2 regions of the Streptomyces sp. NPDC086777 genome follow, and region 2 is predicted to be linked to the other one. Evidence: riboswitches for the same ligand, from Rfam matches in the RefSeq annotation. Region 2 holds a riboswitch; the other holds the start of a gene.

Region 1 (7,729 bases), on a different contig from region 2:
CCGCGCATGGCGGTCGTGACCCCGTTCGACAAGACGGCCCTGCGCAACATCGAGCAGGCCATCCGCGACTCGGACCTGGGCGTCAACCCGAGCAACGACGGCAACATCATCCGGGTGGTGTTCCCCGAGCTCACCGAGGAGCGCCGCCGCGACTACATCAAGGTCGCCAAGGGCAAGGCGGAGGACTCCAAGGTCTCCATCCGCTCCGTCCGCCGCAAGGCCAAGGACGCCATCGACAAGCTGATCAAGGACGGCGAGGTCGGCGAGGACGAGGGCCGCCGCGCCGAGAAGGAGCTCGACGACACCACCGCGAAGTACGTCGCACAGGTGGACGAGCTCCTCAAGCACAAGGAAGCGGAGCTTCTCGAAGTCTGATGAACGACTCATCCTGGGGAGCCCCGCCGCACGCCGGGCCGCAGCCCGGGCAGGCCGGACCACCGGCCGGGTACTGGGAACCGGCCGATCAGGGCACCGGCCAGGGGTACGACCACGGCTCCGGCCAGGGGTACGACCACGGCTCCGGTCAGGGATACGGCCCCGGCCCGGCCCACGGCTCCGGCCCGGGGTACGGCCCCGGCCCGGCCCACGGCTCCGGCCCGGGGTACGGCACGGGCGCCGGCCCTGCGCAGGGTCCCGGCCAGGGGTACGGCACGGGCCACGTCCACGGCTATGACCAGGGGCATGTCCAGGGAGTCGCCCCGGCGGGTCCCGCGTACGATGCGCAGAACGCGCAGCAGACTCGCCCCATGCCCATCGTGCCCGACGACGTACCCGCGTACGGCTCGGACCAGGACGGTGACAGGGGGGCCGCCCGGCCGGGCGGCCCCTTGTTCCGAGACGAGACGTTCCGCCACGACACACCGTCGGCGCAGCCCCTGCCTCACGCGGCGGCGCCGCAGAATCCGGAGCCCATGCCCGACGCCCCACAGCCGGCCCCCGCGCCGCAGAAGAAGAGCGCGGGACGCGACCTGGGCGCGGCCATAGGAGTCGGCGTCGGACTGGGCGTCGTGATCGTGGCGTCCCTGTTCGTCGTCAAGGCCGTCTTCGTCGGTGTCGTGGCGGTCGCCGTCGTGGTGGGCCTGTGGGAACTGACCAGTCGGCTCCAGGAGCGCAAGGGCATCAAGGCACCCCTGGTCCCGCTGGCGCTGGGCGGCGCCGCGATGGTGGTCGCCGGCTACGCCCGGGGCGCGGAGGGCGCGTGGGTCGCTCTCGCACTCACCGGTCTCGCGGTCCTGGTCTGGCGGATGACGGAACCGCCGGAGGGCTATCTCAGGGACGTCACGGCGGGACTCTTCGCGGCCTTCTACGTCCCGTTCCTGGCGACCTTCGTCGCGATGATGCTCACCGCGAAGGACGGCCCCTTCCGGGTGCTGACCTTCCTGCTCCTCACGGTGGTCAGCGACACCGGCGCCTACGCGGTCGGCTGGCGCTTCGGCACCCACAAGCTCGCGCCGCGCATCAGCCCCGGCAAGACCCGCGAGGGCCTGGTCGGCGCGGTGCTGTTCGCGATGGTCGCGGGCGCGCTGTGCATGCAGTTCCTGATCGACGACGGCACCTGGTGGCAGGGCCTGCTGCTGGGCCTCGCGGTCGCGGCCAGCGCCACGCTCGGCGACCTCGGCGAGTCCATGATCAAGCGGGACCTGGGCATCAAGGACATGGGCACGCTGCTGCCGGGCCACGGCGGCATCATGGACCGGCTGGACTCCCTGCTGCCCACGGCTCCGGTGGTGTGGCTGCTGATGGTGCTGTTCGTCGGCAGCGGCTGACCGGGCCCGACGCCCGCCGATCCACAGAACCGTCGGCAGCGTGCGGCGTACCACTGTCGTAGCCGGGCCCCCGTCCTTCGCAGGGCGGGGGCCCGGTGGCATGTCGGCCCCGGATGACGCAGCAGAAATCGCAGGGCCGTTCCGGCGGGAGGCAGACTTCCCGTGAGGACGCCGACTCCTCCGACGCGCAGGGAGTGTGCCCATGCCCCTCGACCCGGCCCCGCCCGCCGCCCCGTCGCCAATCCCGCCTCCGCCGCCGGTGCGGTTCTGGCCGGTCGGCGATCTGCCCGCGCTCGACCCGGACCCGTTCCTGGACGAGGTGATGCGCGAGGAGCCGGTCACCCGGATCAGACTCGCGTACGGCGAGGGCGAGGCCTGGCTGGTCACCCGGTACGAGGACGTCCGCTTCGTCACCTCCGACCCGCGCTTCTCGCGGGAGGCGGTCGTCGGCCGTGACATCACCAGCATGCGCCCGGCGCCCGTGGCCTCCCAGACGTCCGGCCTGCAGTACATCGACCCGCCCGGGCACAACCGGCTGCGCCGGGTCGTCGCCCGTGCCTTCACCGGGCGGGCCATGCAGCGGCTGCGGCCGATGGCGGAGCGCAGGGCCGCCGAACTCCTCGACACCATGGCGGCCGCGGGCCCGCCCGCCGACCTCATGGAGCATCTGCACGGCCCCTTCCCGATCGCGGTGATCCGTGACTTCCTCGGCGTCGACGAGAAGGACTGGCACCGCTGGGCGGCGACCGGCGAGGCGCTGCTCTCCGCCGGGGCCGACGCCGAGGAGCGCGCCCGGGAGGCCGCCCGGACCACCCGGGCCCGGATCGCCGAACTGCTGCGGAGCCGGCGCGGGGAGCCCCGCGAGGACCTCGCCGGGGTGCTGGCCCGGGCGACCGCGGACGGCGAGATCAGCGACGACGAGGCGATCTCCCTGGCCACCGCCATCCAGGTCAGCGGCGGCCACGCGGTCCGCAACAACAGCGGCTCGATGATGTACGCGCTGCTCACCCACCCCGAGCAGCTGGCCCGGCTGCGCCGCGAGCCGGAGCTGCTCCCCAGGGCGGTGGACGAGCTGTTCCGCTACGTCCCGCACCGCAACGGCGTCGGCATCCCGCGGGTCGCCGTCGAGGACGTCGAGGTCGGCGGCCGGCTGATCCGGGCCGGTGACGTCGTCTACAACGCCTACGTCGCCGCCAACCGCGACCCCGCGGTCTTCGACGACCCCGACGCCCTGGACTTCGACCGCGCGGGCGGCCCCCACCTGGCCTTCGGTCACGGACCCCACCACTGCATGGCCGCGATCATGGCCCGTATGGAGGCCGAGACCATGATCGGATCGGTCCTCGCCCGTTTTCCCGGCATCCGGCTGGCCGTTCCGCCGGAGGAGGTCGAGTTCCAGCGCCAGGGCCTGATCCGCGGACCGCGTACGCTGCCTGTGACCTGGTGACCGGCGCGGGCCGGCAAGGACGGTCGAGGCCCGAGGAGGACCCCGCCATGCTGACGACCACCTACGCCCCCGGCGCCCCGAACTGGCTGGACCTGGGCACCCCGGACACCGACGCGAGCGCCGCCTTCTACTCGGCCGTCCTCGGCTGGCAGCACCGGTCCGCCGGCCCCGAGGCGGGCGGCTACGGCTTCTTCGAGCAGGACGGCGGGACGGTGGCCGGGCTCGCCCCGCTCACCGGGGAGGGCGCCGGCGCGTCCTGGCGGGTGTACTTCCACACCCCGGACGCCGAGGCCACCGCCAAGGCCGTGGAGCAGGCGGGCGGCAGCGTCCGGATCGCCCCGGCGGACGTCTTCGCCTTCGGGCGGGCGGCCGCCTTCGTCGATCCCGCCGGCGCGGACTTCGCCGTCTGGCAGCCGGGCGGGACCCAGGGCCTGGACCGCGTCGCGGTGCCCGGCAGCCTGGCGAGGACGGAGCTCTACACCACCGACGCGAACGCGGCGAAGGCGTTCTACGGGTCGGTCTTCTCCTGGCAGACCCGGGACGTGCCGATGGGCCCGGGACTCACCTACACGATCCTCACCCCGGCCGGCGGCGGCCCGGCGGCGGCCCACGGCGGCCTGATGCAGCTGCCCCAGGCCAACCTCGACGCCGGATCGACCCCGGAATGGCATCCGTACTTCGAGGTGACCGACTGCGACGCCACGTTCGCCGGCGCCACCGAGTCCGGCGCCACCGTCCTCATCCCGGTCACCGAGGCCCCCGGCATCGGCCGCTTCGCCATGTTCCTCGACCCCCTGGGCGCCCTCTTCGCCATCATCACGACGGCAGGACGCTGAGCCCCCGGGCCCCTCGCCCCCTCCTGACCCCCGCCGGATTCCTCGGTCGCAGGCCACCTCAGTTGATCTGCGACACTGATAGGGCCATGCCTAAACCCGGAGAACTCACTTTCGTCGCGCCGCGCGGTGCCAAGAAGCCGCCGCGGCATCTCGCCGATCTCTCGCCCGCCGAGCGCAAGGACGCGGTGGCCGAGGTCGGGGAGAAGCCGTTCCGTGCCAAGCAGCTCTCGCAGCACTACTTCGCGCGGTACGCGCACGACCCCGAGCAGTGGACCGACATCCCGGCGGGGTCGCGGGACAAGCTGCGGGAGGCGCTGTTCCCCGAGCTGATGACGGTCGTACGGCATCTGTCGACCGACGAGGGGACCACGCGCAAGACGCTGTGGCGGCTGTTCGACGGCACGCTCGTCGAGTCGGTGCTGATGCGGTACCCGGACCGCGTGACCATGTGTATCAGCTCGCAGGCGGGGTGCGGGATGAACTGCCCGTTCTGCGCGACCGGGCAGGCGGGTCTGGACCGGAACCTGTCGACCGCCGAGATCGTCCACCAGATCGTGGACGGGATGCGGGCGCTCCGCGACGGGGAGGTCCCCGGCGGACCCGCGCGGCTGTCCAACATCGTCTTCATGGGGATGGGCGAGCCGCTCGCCAACTACAAGCGGGTGGTCGGCGCGATCAGGGCGCTCACCGACCCCGCCCCGGACGGGCTCGGCCTCTCGCAGCGCGGGATCACCGTCTCGACCGTCGGACTGGTCCCGGCCATCCACCGGTTCGCCGACGAGGGCTTCAAGTGCCGGCTGGCGATCTCGCTGCACGCCCCCGACGACGAACTGCGCGACACCCTCGTCCCCGTGAACACGCGGTGGAAGGTACGCGAGGTCCTCGACGCCGGGTTCGAGTACGTCGAGAAGAGCGGCCGGCGCCTCAGCATCGAGTACGCCCTCATCCGTGACATCAACGACCAGGCCTGGCGGGGGGACCGGCTGGGCCGCCTGCTCAAGGGCAAGCCCGTGCACGTCAACCTCATCCCGCTGAACCCGACGCCGGGTTCGAAGTGGACCGCGTCGCGGCCGGAGGACGAGAAGGCGTTCGTCGAGGCGATCGAGGCGCACGGTGTGCCGGTGACCGTCCGGGACACCCGTGGGCAGGAGATCGACGGAGCCTGTGGTCAGCTCGCGGCCACCGAGCGGTAATCTGAGGTCCGTAGGTACATCTTCATATTCCGACAGGGGAGCGCCACAGCGCTGAGAGTGCGGCAACCGGGCCGCAGACCCTCTGAACCTCGCCCAGGTCATTCTGGGTAGGAAGTTCGGTCATCACTCAAGCTGTTGCGCCCTGCCCGCACACCGCGGGCAGGGCCGCGTCTCTTCCTGGTCCACCCCAGGAGGAAAGAACCAGTGCACACCAGGACCTTCTTGGCCGCGGCCGTCGGGCTCGGCCTCGTCACGCTGTCCGCGTGTTCGTCGTCGTCGGGTTCCGAGGCCGACTCCAGGACCGTCACCCTCGTCAGCCACGACTCGTGGGCCGTCTCCAAGAACGTGCTCCAGGACTTCGAGAAGGAGTCCGGCTACCAGGTCAGGGTCCTCAAGGACGGAGACGCCGGGCAGGCCGTCAACAAGGCGATCCTGACCAAGGACAACCCGCAGGGCGACGTCTTCTTCGGCGTCGACAACACCCTGCTCTCCCGGGCCCTCGACAACGGCCTCTTCCAGCCGTACGCGGCGAAGGGCCTCGGCACGGTCGGCACGGCCTACCAGCTCGACGCGGACAAGCACCGGGTCACGCCCATTGACTACGGCGACATCTGCGTCAACTACGACAAGGCGTACTTCAGCAGGCACAAGCTGACCCCGCCGTCGTCCTACGCCGACCTCGTCAAGCCGCAGTACAAGAACCTCCTCGTCACCGAGAACGCGGCCACCTCCTCGCCGGGGCTCGGGTTCCTGCTCGGGTCCGCCGCCCGGTACGGGGACAGCGGGTGGCAGGACTACTGGAAGAAGCTGAAGGCCAACGGCGTCAAGGTCGTCGACGGCTGGGAGCAGGCCTACAACGAGGAGTTCTCCGGCTCGGCCGGCGGGAAGAAGGCGAAGGGCGACCGGCCGCTCGTGGTGTCGTACGCCTCCTCGCCGCCCGCCGAGGTCATCTACGCCGACCCGAAGCCGAGCACCGCGCCCACCGGGGTGGCGACCGGCACCTGCTTCCGGCAGATCGAGTTCGCCGGTCTGCTGAGCAACGCGGGGAACACCAAGGGCGGCAAGGCGCTCATCGACTTCCTGGTCTCCAGGAAGTTCCAGGAGGACATGCCGCTGAACATGTTCGTGTACCCGGTGGTCAAGGGCGCGAGCGTGCCCGCCGAGTTCACGAAGTACGGGCCCGCCGCCCAGAACCCCGAGACCATGGCGCCCGACAAGATCGCCGCCAACCGTGACCAGTGGGTCAAGACGTGGACGTCACTCGTACTGAAGTAGCCCCGCACAAGGGCCGTTCGGGGAGCGCGGCGCGGCTCGGGCTGATGCTCGTGCCGGTCGCGTTCTTCGCCGTCTTCTTCGCCTGGCCGGTCGCGGCGATCGTCACGCGCGGGCTGAGGGTCGACGGGGTGTGGCGGTTCGGGCGGATCGCTGACGTCGTCGGCCAGTCCGACATCCGGCACGTGCTCTGGTTCACCACCTGGCAGGCGCTCGCCTCCACCGCGCTCACCCTGCTGGCCGCACTGCCCGCCGCCTACGTCTTCGCCCGCCTCGACTTCCCGGGCAGGCACGTGCTGCGGGCCGTGGTGACGGTCCCCTTCGTGCTGCCGACGGTGGTGGTGGGGACCGCGTTCCTCGCGCTCGTCGGGCGGGGCGGCCTGCTGGACGAGCTGTGGGGCGTACGGCTCGACACCACCGTCTGGGCCATCCTGCTGGCGCACGTCTTCTTCAACTACGCGGTCGTCGTACGGACCGTGGGCGGGCTGTGGGCCCAGCTGGACCCGCGGCAGGAGGAAGCCGCCCGGATGCTCGGCGGCTCACCGTCGGCCGCCTGGCGGAGGGTCACGCTGCCCGCGCTCGCGCCCGCCGTGGCCGCCGCCGCGCTGATGGTCTTCCTGTTCACCTTCACCTCCTTCGGTGTGGTGCAGATCCTCGGCGGGCCGACGTTCTCCACCCTCGAGGTGGAGATCTACCGGCAGACCTCCGAGATCTTCGACCTCTCCACGGCCGCCGTCCTCACCCTCGTGCAGTTCGCCGCGGTCGGCGCGATCCTCGCGGTGCACGCGTGGACGGTACGGCGGCGGGAGAGCGCGCTGCGGCTGGTGGACCCGGCGGTGACGGCACGCCGGCCGCGCGGGGCCGGGCAGTGGGCGCTGCTCGGCGGGGTGCTCGCCACCATCGCCGTGCTCCTCGTGCTGCCGCTGGCCGTGCTGGTACAGCGGTCACTGGACGGCGGGTTCGGGTACTACCGGGCGCTGGGCGACGCCGACGGCGGGACCTTCCTGGTCGCGCCGATCGAGTCGGTCGTCAACTCGCTGCAGTACGCGGTCGCAGCCACCGCGATCGCCCTGGTGATCGGCGCTCTCGCCGCCGCCGCGCTGGCCCGGCGGGACGCGGGGCGCCTGGTACGGGGGTTCGACGCGCTGCTGATGCTGCCGCTCGGGGTGTCCGCGGTGACCGTCGGCTTCGGGTTCCTGATCGCGCTCGACAAGC
Region 2 (7,729 bases):
GAAGAGCGACTGGTGAGGACCGTGGGGACCGGTGGGCGGTAACAGGAATCACCGGTTCCCTCGGGCGAGGGAAGTTTCCCGCAGGGGCCGACCGGGAGCGGCGGTGGACGGTTAGAGTCGCTGACCCCCTCGCGCTCCGGGAGTGACCCTTGCCCACGCTTGACGCCACCTCCGCACCCACGGAACATCCCCCGCCCCCGACCCAACGCAGTTCCGGCACACCCCCCGTGCAGCGGCCGGCCTCCCCGGCCGACTCCACGCAGCCGCAATCGGCCACCCTCATCGGCTCCGTGCAGCGCGCGATGCGCCTGCTGGAGTGCGTCGCCGGACACGAACACGGCGCACCCGCCAAACAACTCGCCCGCGAGACCGGGCTCGCCCTGCCCACCGCCTACCACCTGCTGCGCACTTTGGTCCACGAGGGCTATCTGCACCGCGACAAGGGGCTGTTCTTCCTCGGTGAGGCGGCGGAGCGGCTGAGCAGCAGCGGAGCGCAGCAGAAACGTCGCAGCGCGGTCGTTGACACCCTCGCCCACTGGCGGGATTCGATCGGCGTCCCGGTGTACTACGCCATGTACCGGGACGGCGAGATCGAGGTCATGAGCGTCTCCCACTCCCCGGCCATCCCGGCGGTCGAGGAGTGGGCCGGCTTCCGCGAGACCGGGCACGCGCACGCCGTCGGCCAGTGTCTCCTCGCCCAGTTGGACCAGGACGTCCGGCGCGACCATCTCCGCCGCTACCCCGTTCGGCACCTCACTCCGTACACGGTCCGTGACGACCAGACGCTGCTGCGTCGCCTGGAGCGCGCGCGCCGGATGGAGCCGGTGGTGGAGCGCCAGGAGTACACGCTGGGGACGGTGTGCGCGGCGATCCCCCTCACCGTCGGCACCACGGCCGCCACGATCGCCATCTCCCTCCCGCTCCACCAGGCCGACCGGCTGCTGCCCGCGGTCCGGCAACTGCAGGCCGAGGTGGGCCGGCACCTGGGGTCCCTGGCGATCGCTATCAGTATCTGAAAACTCACTCCTTGTGATCTCCCGTGTACTTTCAGCAAGATTTGACCACCAGCAAGGGATAAATCCCGGCCAGTCGGTGCCATATGACGGGGTAGGCAATGCGCGAGTCCGTACAAGCAGAAGTCATGATGAGCTTTCTCGTCTCGGAGGAGCTCTCCTTCCGCATCCCCGTGGAGTTGCGCTACGAGACCTGTGATCCTTATGCCGTCCGGCTCACCTTCCATCTGCCCGGGGATGCTCCGGTGACCTGGGCCTTCGGCCGGGAGCTCCTGATCGACGGGGTGGGGCGGCCGTGCGGGGAGGGCGACGTGCACATCGCGCCCGCCGACTCCGAGGTGCTGGGCGAGGTGCTGATCCGGCTTCAGGTCGGCGGCGACCAGGCGGTGTTCCGGTCCTCCGCGCCCCCGCTGGTGGCCTTCCTGGACCGGACGGACAAGCTGGTGCCGCTCGGCCAGGAGGGTTCGCTCGCCGACTTCGACGCTCACCTCGACGAGGCCCTGGACCGCATCCTGGCCGAGGAACCGAGCACCGGCTGAAGCGTTATGGCACGGAGCCGCGCGCGGCTCGTCCGTAGCCGCGTGAGGATGCGCAGGAACGCTTCTGCGTGCTCATGGGTGTCGCTGCGCGGCCCGTGCCGGGACGCTTCCTCTACCGCGCGGGCGCACTGCTCGCGCCCCCAGTTCGTGGACGGCCTCCTCCCGGGCCGTCCACCGCACCTCACCGCTTCCGGCGCCGCCCCCGCCCACCGCGTGCCGCGGCCGACCCCGCCGCCCCGGCCGGGGCGGCCTCCGTGGACATGGCCGTCTCGGCGCCCGGCCGGTCGGCCGACACCACCAGGGCCGCGAGCAGCGTGGTGACCGGTACCGAGGCGACCAGGCCGATCGAGCCGACCAGGGTGCGTACGATCTCCTCGGCCACCAGCTCGCTGTTGGCGACCGTGACCACACTGCTCTGCGCGATCGAGAAGAGCAGCAGCAGGGGCAGCGCGGCGCCCGCGTAGGCCAGCACGAGGGTGTTGACGACGGAGGCGATGTGGTCGCGGCCGATCCGGATGCCCGCCCGGTACAGCCCGCGCCAGCCCATCGTCGGGTTGGCCTCGTGCAGCTCCCAGACGGCCGAGGTCTGGGTCACCGTCACGTCGTCCAGCACGCCCAGCGAACCGATGATGACACCGGCCAGCAGGAGGCCGCTCATGTCGATCGACGGGTACAGGCCGTGGATCAGGCCGGTGTTGTCGTCGGTGTTGCCGGTGAGCGCGGCCCAGTCGATGAACTCCGAGCCGAGCAGTCCGATCAGGCACAGCGAGACCAGCGTGCCGAGTACCGCCACCGAGGTCCGCGCGGACAGCCCGTGGCAGATGTACAGGGCGATCAGCATGATGGCGCTCGACCCGACCACCGCCATCAGCAGCGGATTCGAGCCCTGCAGGATCCCCGGCAGGATGAACATGGTCAGCACCAGGAAGCTGACGGCCAGTGCGACCAGCGCCATCACGCCGCGCAGCCGGCCCACCACCACGACGGCGAGCGCGAAGATCCCGGCCAGCAACGCCATCGGGAACTTCCGGTTCACGTCGGTGACCGAGTACTGCAGGTCCTTGGGCGCGGAGGGCTCGTACGCGGCCACCACCTGCTCGCCCTCGTGCAACTGCCGCGACTGGTCGGGCTGCACGATCTCGGTGAAGGTACGGCCCTTGTCCTTGCCGGTGTCGACGCGGACCGTGGCCTTCTTGCAGGTGGCGTCCTCCTCCTTCGGGGAGGTGCCGTCCGAGGTCGAGATGTCGCCGGTCGAGCCGCCTCCGGAGGCGTTGACCGACTTGCAGCTGACCGAGACGACCTTGGTGACCGTCGCCGCCTGCGTCTGGCGGTCGAAGCCGACACCCGTGCGCTCGTGCGGCGGGGCACCGCCGGGCCACAGCACCACCAGGCCGACCACGACCGCGGCGGTGAAGGGGATGAGGATCGCCGCGATGACCTTCCGCAGGTGCTTGGAGACGGGTGCGGCCGGACCGTGGCTGTGACTGTGCCCGTGGCCGTGACCGCCGCCTGGCCCGGAGCCGCTGTGGTCGGCGCCAGGAGCGGCCCTACGGTCATGAGCGTGGCCGTGGGACGACCGGTGCTGGGTCTCGCCGTGACCGTGGGCCTGGCCGTCGTCGTGAGAGTGAGCTTGACCGAGGGCCTGCCCGTGGTCGTACTGCTGGCCCTGCCCGTGGATGTGTCCGTCACCGGCACCACGGCCCCCGTGGCCGGGTCCGCCACCCTGCGGCGCACCGTTGCCGCGCCGCGGGTCGGGGGGCGGATAGGGGTGCTGCTGTGTCGAGGTCACCGCCCGATCATCGCAAGAACGGTAGGGGCCCTCTGTTCACCGCGCCCGAATTGACGCTAGCGTGGAGGCACCTTTGCACACGCGGGAGCTCGGAGCACCGGGCTGAGAGGGCGCTGACCTCCGTATTCGCGATGTTTCACGTGGAACGAGTGATGTTTCACGGGAAACACCGCCCGACGGAAGCCGCTGCGTCGACCGCCGAACCTGTTACCGGGTAATGCCGGCGTAGGGAGTAGGTCTCATGACCAACAAGGACGTACGCACGCCTGCCTTCAGCCAGGACGAACAGCCCGTCACGGGCGAAACGTCCCCGGAGGCCGGGAAGTCCATCGGCTGGCACAAGGGGTATGTCGAGGGCTCGCGCCCCGACCTGCGGGTGCCGGTCCGTCAGGTGCACCTCACCAACGGGCAGTCGGTCACCCTCTACGACACCTCGGGCCCGTACACCGATCCGCTCGTCGAGACCGACGTCCGCAGGGGCCTGCCGCCGCTGCGGGAGAACTGGATCGTCGCCCGCGGCGACACCGAGGAGTACGCGGGCCGGCCCGTCCGTCCCGAGGACGACGGAATCAAGCACACCTCGCCGCGCGGGGGCCTGCGCAACCTGGACGCGGTCTTCCCGGGCCGGCCGCGCCAGCCGCGCCGCGGCCGGGGAGGCGAGGCGGTGACGCAGCTCGCGTACGCCCGCCGGGGCGAGATCACCCCGGAGATGGAGTACGTGGCCATCCGTGAGAACGTCTCTCCCGAGGTGGTCCGTGAGGAGATCGCGGCGGGCAGGGCCGTACTGCCCGCCAACGTCAACCACCCGGAGATCGAGCCGATGATCATCGGCAAGCGGTTCCTGGTGAAGGTCAACGCCAACATCGGCAACTCCGCGGTCACCTCCTCCATCGAGGAGGAGGTCGAGAAGATGACCTGGGCGACCCGCTGGGGTGCCGACACGGTCATGGACCTCTCCACCGGCCGCAACATCCACACCACCCGCGAGTGGGTGCTGCGCAACTCCCCCGTTCCCATCGGCACGGTGCCGCTCTACCAGGCCCTGGAGAAGGTCGACGGCAGGGCCGAGGAACTGACCTGGGAGATCTACAAGGACACGGTCGTCGAACAGGCCGAGCAGGGCGTGGACTACATGACCGTCCACGCGGGCGTCCGCCTGCCGTACGTGCCGCTCACCGCCAACCGCAAGACCGGCATCGTCTCGCGCGGCGGCTCGATCATGGCGGCCTGGTGCCTCGCGCACCACAAGGAGTCGTTCCTGTACGAGAACTTCGAGGAACTCTGCGAGATCCTCGCCGCCTACGACGTCACGTACTCCCTCGGCGACGGGCTGCGCCCGGGTTCCATCGCGGACGCCAACGACGAGGCCCAGTTCGCGGAGTTGCGCACGCTCGGGGAACTCAACCGGATCGCCAGGCGTTTCCATGTTCAGACCATGATCGAAGGCCCGGGCCATGTCCCGATGCACAAGATCAAGGAGAACATCGACCTTCAGCAGGAGATCTGCGATGAAGCGCCGTTCTATACGCTCGGCCCGCTGACCACGGACGTCGCGCCGGCGTACGACCACATCACCTCCGGCATCGGTGCCGCGATGATCGCCTGGTGGGGCACGGCGATGCTCTGCTACGTCACGCCCAAGGAGCACCTGGGCCTGCCCAACCGCGACGACGTCAAGACCGGCGTCATCACTTACAAGATCGCGGCCCACGCGGCCGACCTCGCCAAGGGCCACCCGGGCGCGCAGGAGTGGGACGACGCGTTGTCCGACGCCCGCTTCGAGTTCCGGTGGGAGGACCAGTTCAACCTCGCCCTGGACCCGGACACGGCCCGCGAGTTCCACGACGAGACGCTCCCGGCGGAGCCGGCGAAGACGGCCCACTTCTGCTCGATGTGCGGGCCGAAGTTCTGCTCGATGAAGATTAGTAAAACCATTACATCTCGGTTCGGTAACGCTGCCGTGGAAGGGGCCACTCAGGAGGAGATCACGGAAGGGATGCTTCGGAAGTCGCGGGAGTTCGCAGAGGCAGGACATCAGGTGTACCTGCCGTTGGCGGACTACTGACTTCGGCTCATCAGGGTGAACCGTCCCGATCTGCCTGACGAGCCGAAGTCGGTATCGACGGCCTCGCGAAGGTGGCCCCGAACGCCTGATGCCGCAACGGTGGAAGCAGCCGGGAGCGGGTAGCGCATCAGGTCGCGGGGCTGCCTGGCGTTGCCCGTGGCAGCGCCAGGCTCGTCCTCAGGCCATCACCAGGGCCCGCTCTAGCCGTTGAGGATCGTCACGCTGTACACGGTGACATAGGAGTCGAAGAGGACCGCGTTGCCCCGCGGATCGCCGGTCGGCCCGATGTCGAAGGAGCCGACGCTGGTGTTGAAGGCCCCGTGGTTCCAGTCGGCCGTGACCCTGTAGACGCCACTCTGGTCGACGTTCCACTTGCCGGGGGTGCCCGCGTAGCAGAAGTTGCCGTGCGAGGTCCAGACTTCCAGGCCGTGGCTCATGGGGAAGCTGCTGTTCTGGGTGGGGCACGCGGTGGGGCCGATGGCGCTGGCCGGCGTGGCCATCGCCACACCGCCGGCCAGGATGCCGCCGGTGAGGGCTATGGCCGAGAGTTTCCTGCGAATCATCAAGATCATCTCCTGTGCCTTGCGGTGGCCGCGATCCCAGGCCGGTGATCGCGGTGGTCCGAGTCGTGCCGTCCTGCCCCGGCCTGCCCTCCAGCCCCCGTTCCGCGGGGTCTTGTGCAAGATCGAGGCTAAGAGCTGCTGTCCTAGGTCCGTCCTAGATCCGTCCTACTGACCTTGAATGCGTGATGTCGTCACGGTGGCTGGCGTCGGAGACCGGTGCCGGTGAGGCAGCCGTCGAGGACATTGGGACGGTACTGGAGCTGGCGTAATCCGCGCCGGACGGCAGTGATCAGGTCATCGGGGTCGGCGAAGGCGCGGTTGGCCGTGGTGGTGCGTCGCAGGACGGACCAGATGCTCTCGACCGGGTTGAGGTCGGGTGCGTAGGGCGGCAATTGGAAGACGGTGAGCCAGTCGCGGTCGGCGATGTAGCGCCGCATGCCGGCGGTGAGGTGGGTGTTGAGGTTGTCCCAGACCAGCACGATCGGACCGCCCAGCTGCTGGTGGGCGGTCTGGATCAAGTCGCGGTAGTCCTTCCAGGAGAAGCTTTTGCGCCCGTCGGGCCGGGCGTCCGGGCAGGGACGGTAGATAAGCCGCGAAGGTTCACCGGTCTTGTAGCGGGCCAGGGCGGCCACCGATAAGCGGCGACGGGAACGGCCCCGGACGCGGACTACGGGGTGTGGCCGCGGCGGGACCAGGTGCGGGTGGTTGGCGGCGTCATCGAAAATCCGGCTTCGTCCTCGAAGACGAGCCAGGCGTCGAGCGCCGCCACGGTCCTTCCACCTGGGGCCAGGTCTCCTTCATCCAGCCGGTCACGGCCGCCCCGTCTCGCTCGATGGCACGGCGGGCGGGAACCCGGCAGGTCCAGCCATGCCGTCTGAGCAGCGCGGCGACACCCTGGACGGTGTAGCTCTTGTGGAACCGGCGCCCGATCAGGGCCTTGATCCGCGACAGCGTCCAGGTCTGGTCCGGCCAGCCATGCGTGACCGGTCCCTTGAACAGCTCCCGCTCAAGGACGGCGAAGAGTTCGTCGCTGAGCAACGGCAAGGACGCCGGCCCCTTCGAGGCCAGGGCTCTCGGCCCCTCCTGCGACCAGGCCCTGCGCCACCGCTGTACCGACCGGACGCTGACCCGCAGGTCGTGAGCGATGACCGCGTTCTCGTCGCCCTGCTGGAAGCGCTCAGCCGCCTCCAGCCGCAACTTCTCACGAAAGGCCCGCCGTTCGTCGGTCAGCCCGCCCCCTTGCGCATACCTCATGCACTTGGCGTACCGCAGGGATCATGACCCGTCAGCCCCACCGACACCACGCTCTGAAGGTCAGTAACGGCTGGTCAGACGACTGAAGCGTATGTGCGTGCTTTAGTAATGCTCTACTCGATGAAGATCTCTCAGGACATCCGGCGTGAACACGGCGGCAGTCGGGCCGAGGTGGAGGCGGGTATGGCGCAGAAGTCCAAGGAGTTCGCGGCCGCGGGGAACCGGGTGTATATGCCGGTCACGGACTGACGGGGGGCCCGTGCGTGCGCGGGGGGTCGGGAAACAGGCTCGAGTGGGCCGGGTGTCCGGCCTGCGCCCCCTGGCCGGGGGCGCAAGCCGGGTTATTCCGGCTGGTGTTCCGGGCCTCCGAAGTCCGGGCTGGTGTAGTCCGGGCTGGTGAAGCTCGGGCGGGGGGCGGGTGCGGCGCCGTCGTCGGTGCTGAAGCCGGGGCGGTCGTAACCGAGACGCGGCATCCGGCCCGCCGGGCCCGACGGGGCGGTGCGGCG

The links. Region 2 has a riboswitch for thiamine pyrophosphate ahead of thiC (phosphomethylpyrimidine synthase ThiC). Riboswitches for the same ligand answer to the same signal wherever they lie in the genome.
Region 1: another riboswitch for thiamine pyrophosphate. It lies ahead of AB0472_RS30545 (thiamine ABC transporter substrate-binding protein); the one in region 2 lies ahead of thiC (phosphomethylpyrimidine synthase ThiC).

The regions. Positions count from the first base shown of each region.
Region 1 covers NZ_JBFBJI010000025.1:69,579-77,307, reverse strand. Annotated here, with positions in the region: gene frr (ribosome recycling factor) at 1-375, shown strand, start outside; gene AB0472_RS30565 (phosphatidate cytidylyltransferase) at 375-1,766, shown strand; gene AB0472_RS30560 (cytochrome P450) at 1,969-3,213, shown strand; gene AB0472_RS30555 (VOC family protein) at 3,261-4,049, shown strand; gene rlmN (23S rRNA (adenine(2503)-C(2))-methyltransferase RlmN) at 4,136-5,242, shown strand; TPP riboswitch at 5,267-5,374, shown strand; gene AB0472_RS30545 (thiamine ABC transporter substrate-binding protein) at 5,447-6,517, shown strand; gene AB0472_RS30540 (iron ABC transporter permease) at 6,562-7,729, shown strand, end outside.
Region 2 covers NZ_JBFBJI010000003.1:202,471-210,199, reverse strand. Annotated here, with positions in the region: gene AB0472_RS05915 (DUF5326 family protein) at 1-16, shown strand, start outside; gene AB0472_RS05910 (helix-turn-helix domain-containing protein) at 228-1,016, shown strand; gene AB0472_RS05905 (SsgA family sporulation/cell division regulator) at 1,115-1,552, shown strand; gene AB0472_RS05900 (YibE/F family protein) at 1,734-3,341, opposite strand; TPP riboswitch at 3,413-3,590, shown strand; gene thiC (phosphomethylpyrimidine synthase ThiC) at 3,583-5,406, shown strand; gene AB0472_RS05890 (hypothetical protein) at 5,607-5,969, opposite strand; partial or broken gene AB0472_RS05885 (transposase) at 6,161-6,687, opposite strand; gene AB0472_RS05880 (winged helix-turn-helix domain-containing protein) at 6,684-7,223, opposite strand; partial or broken gene AB0472_RS05875 (thiamine biosynthesis protein ThiC) at 7,341-7,472, shown strand; gene AB0472_RS05870 (hypothetical protein) at 7,565-7,729, opposite strand, start outside.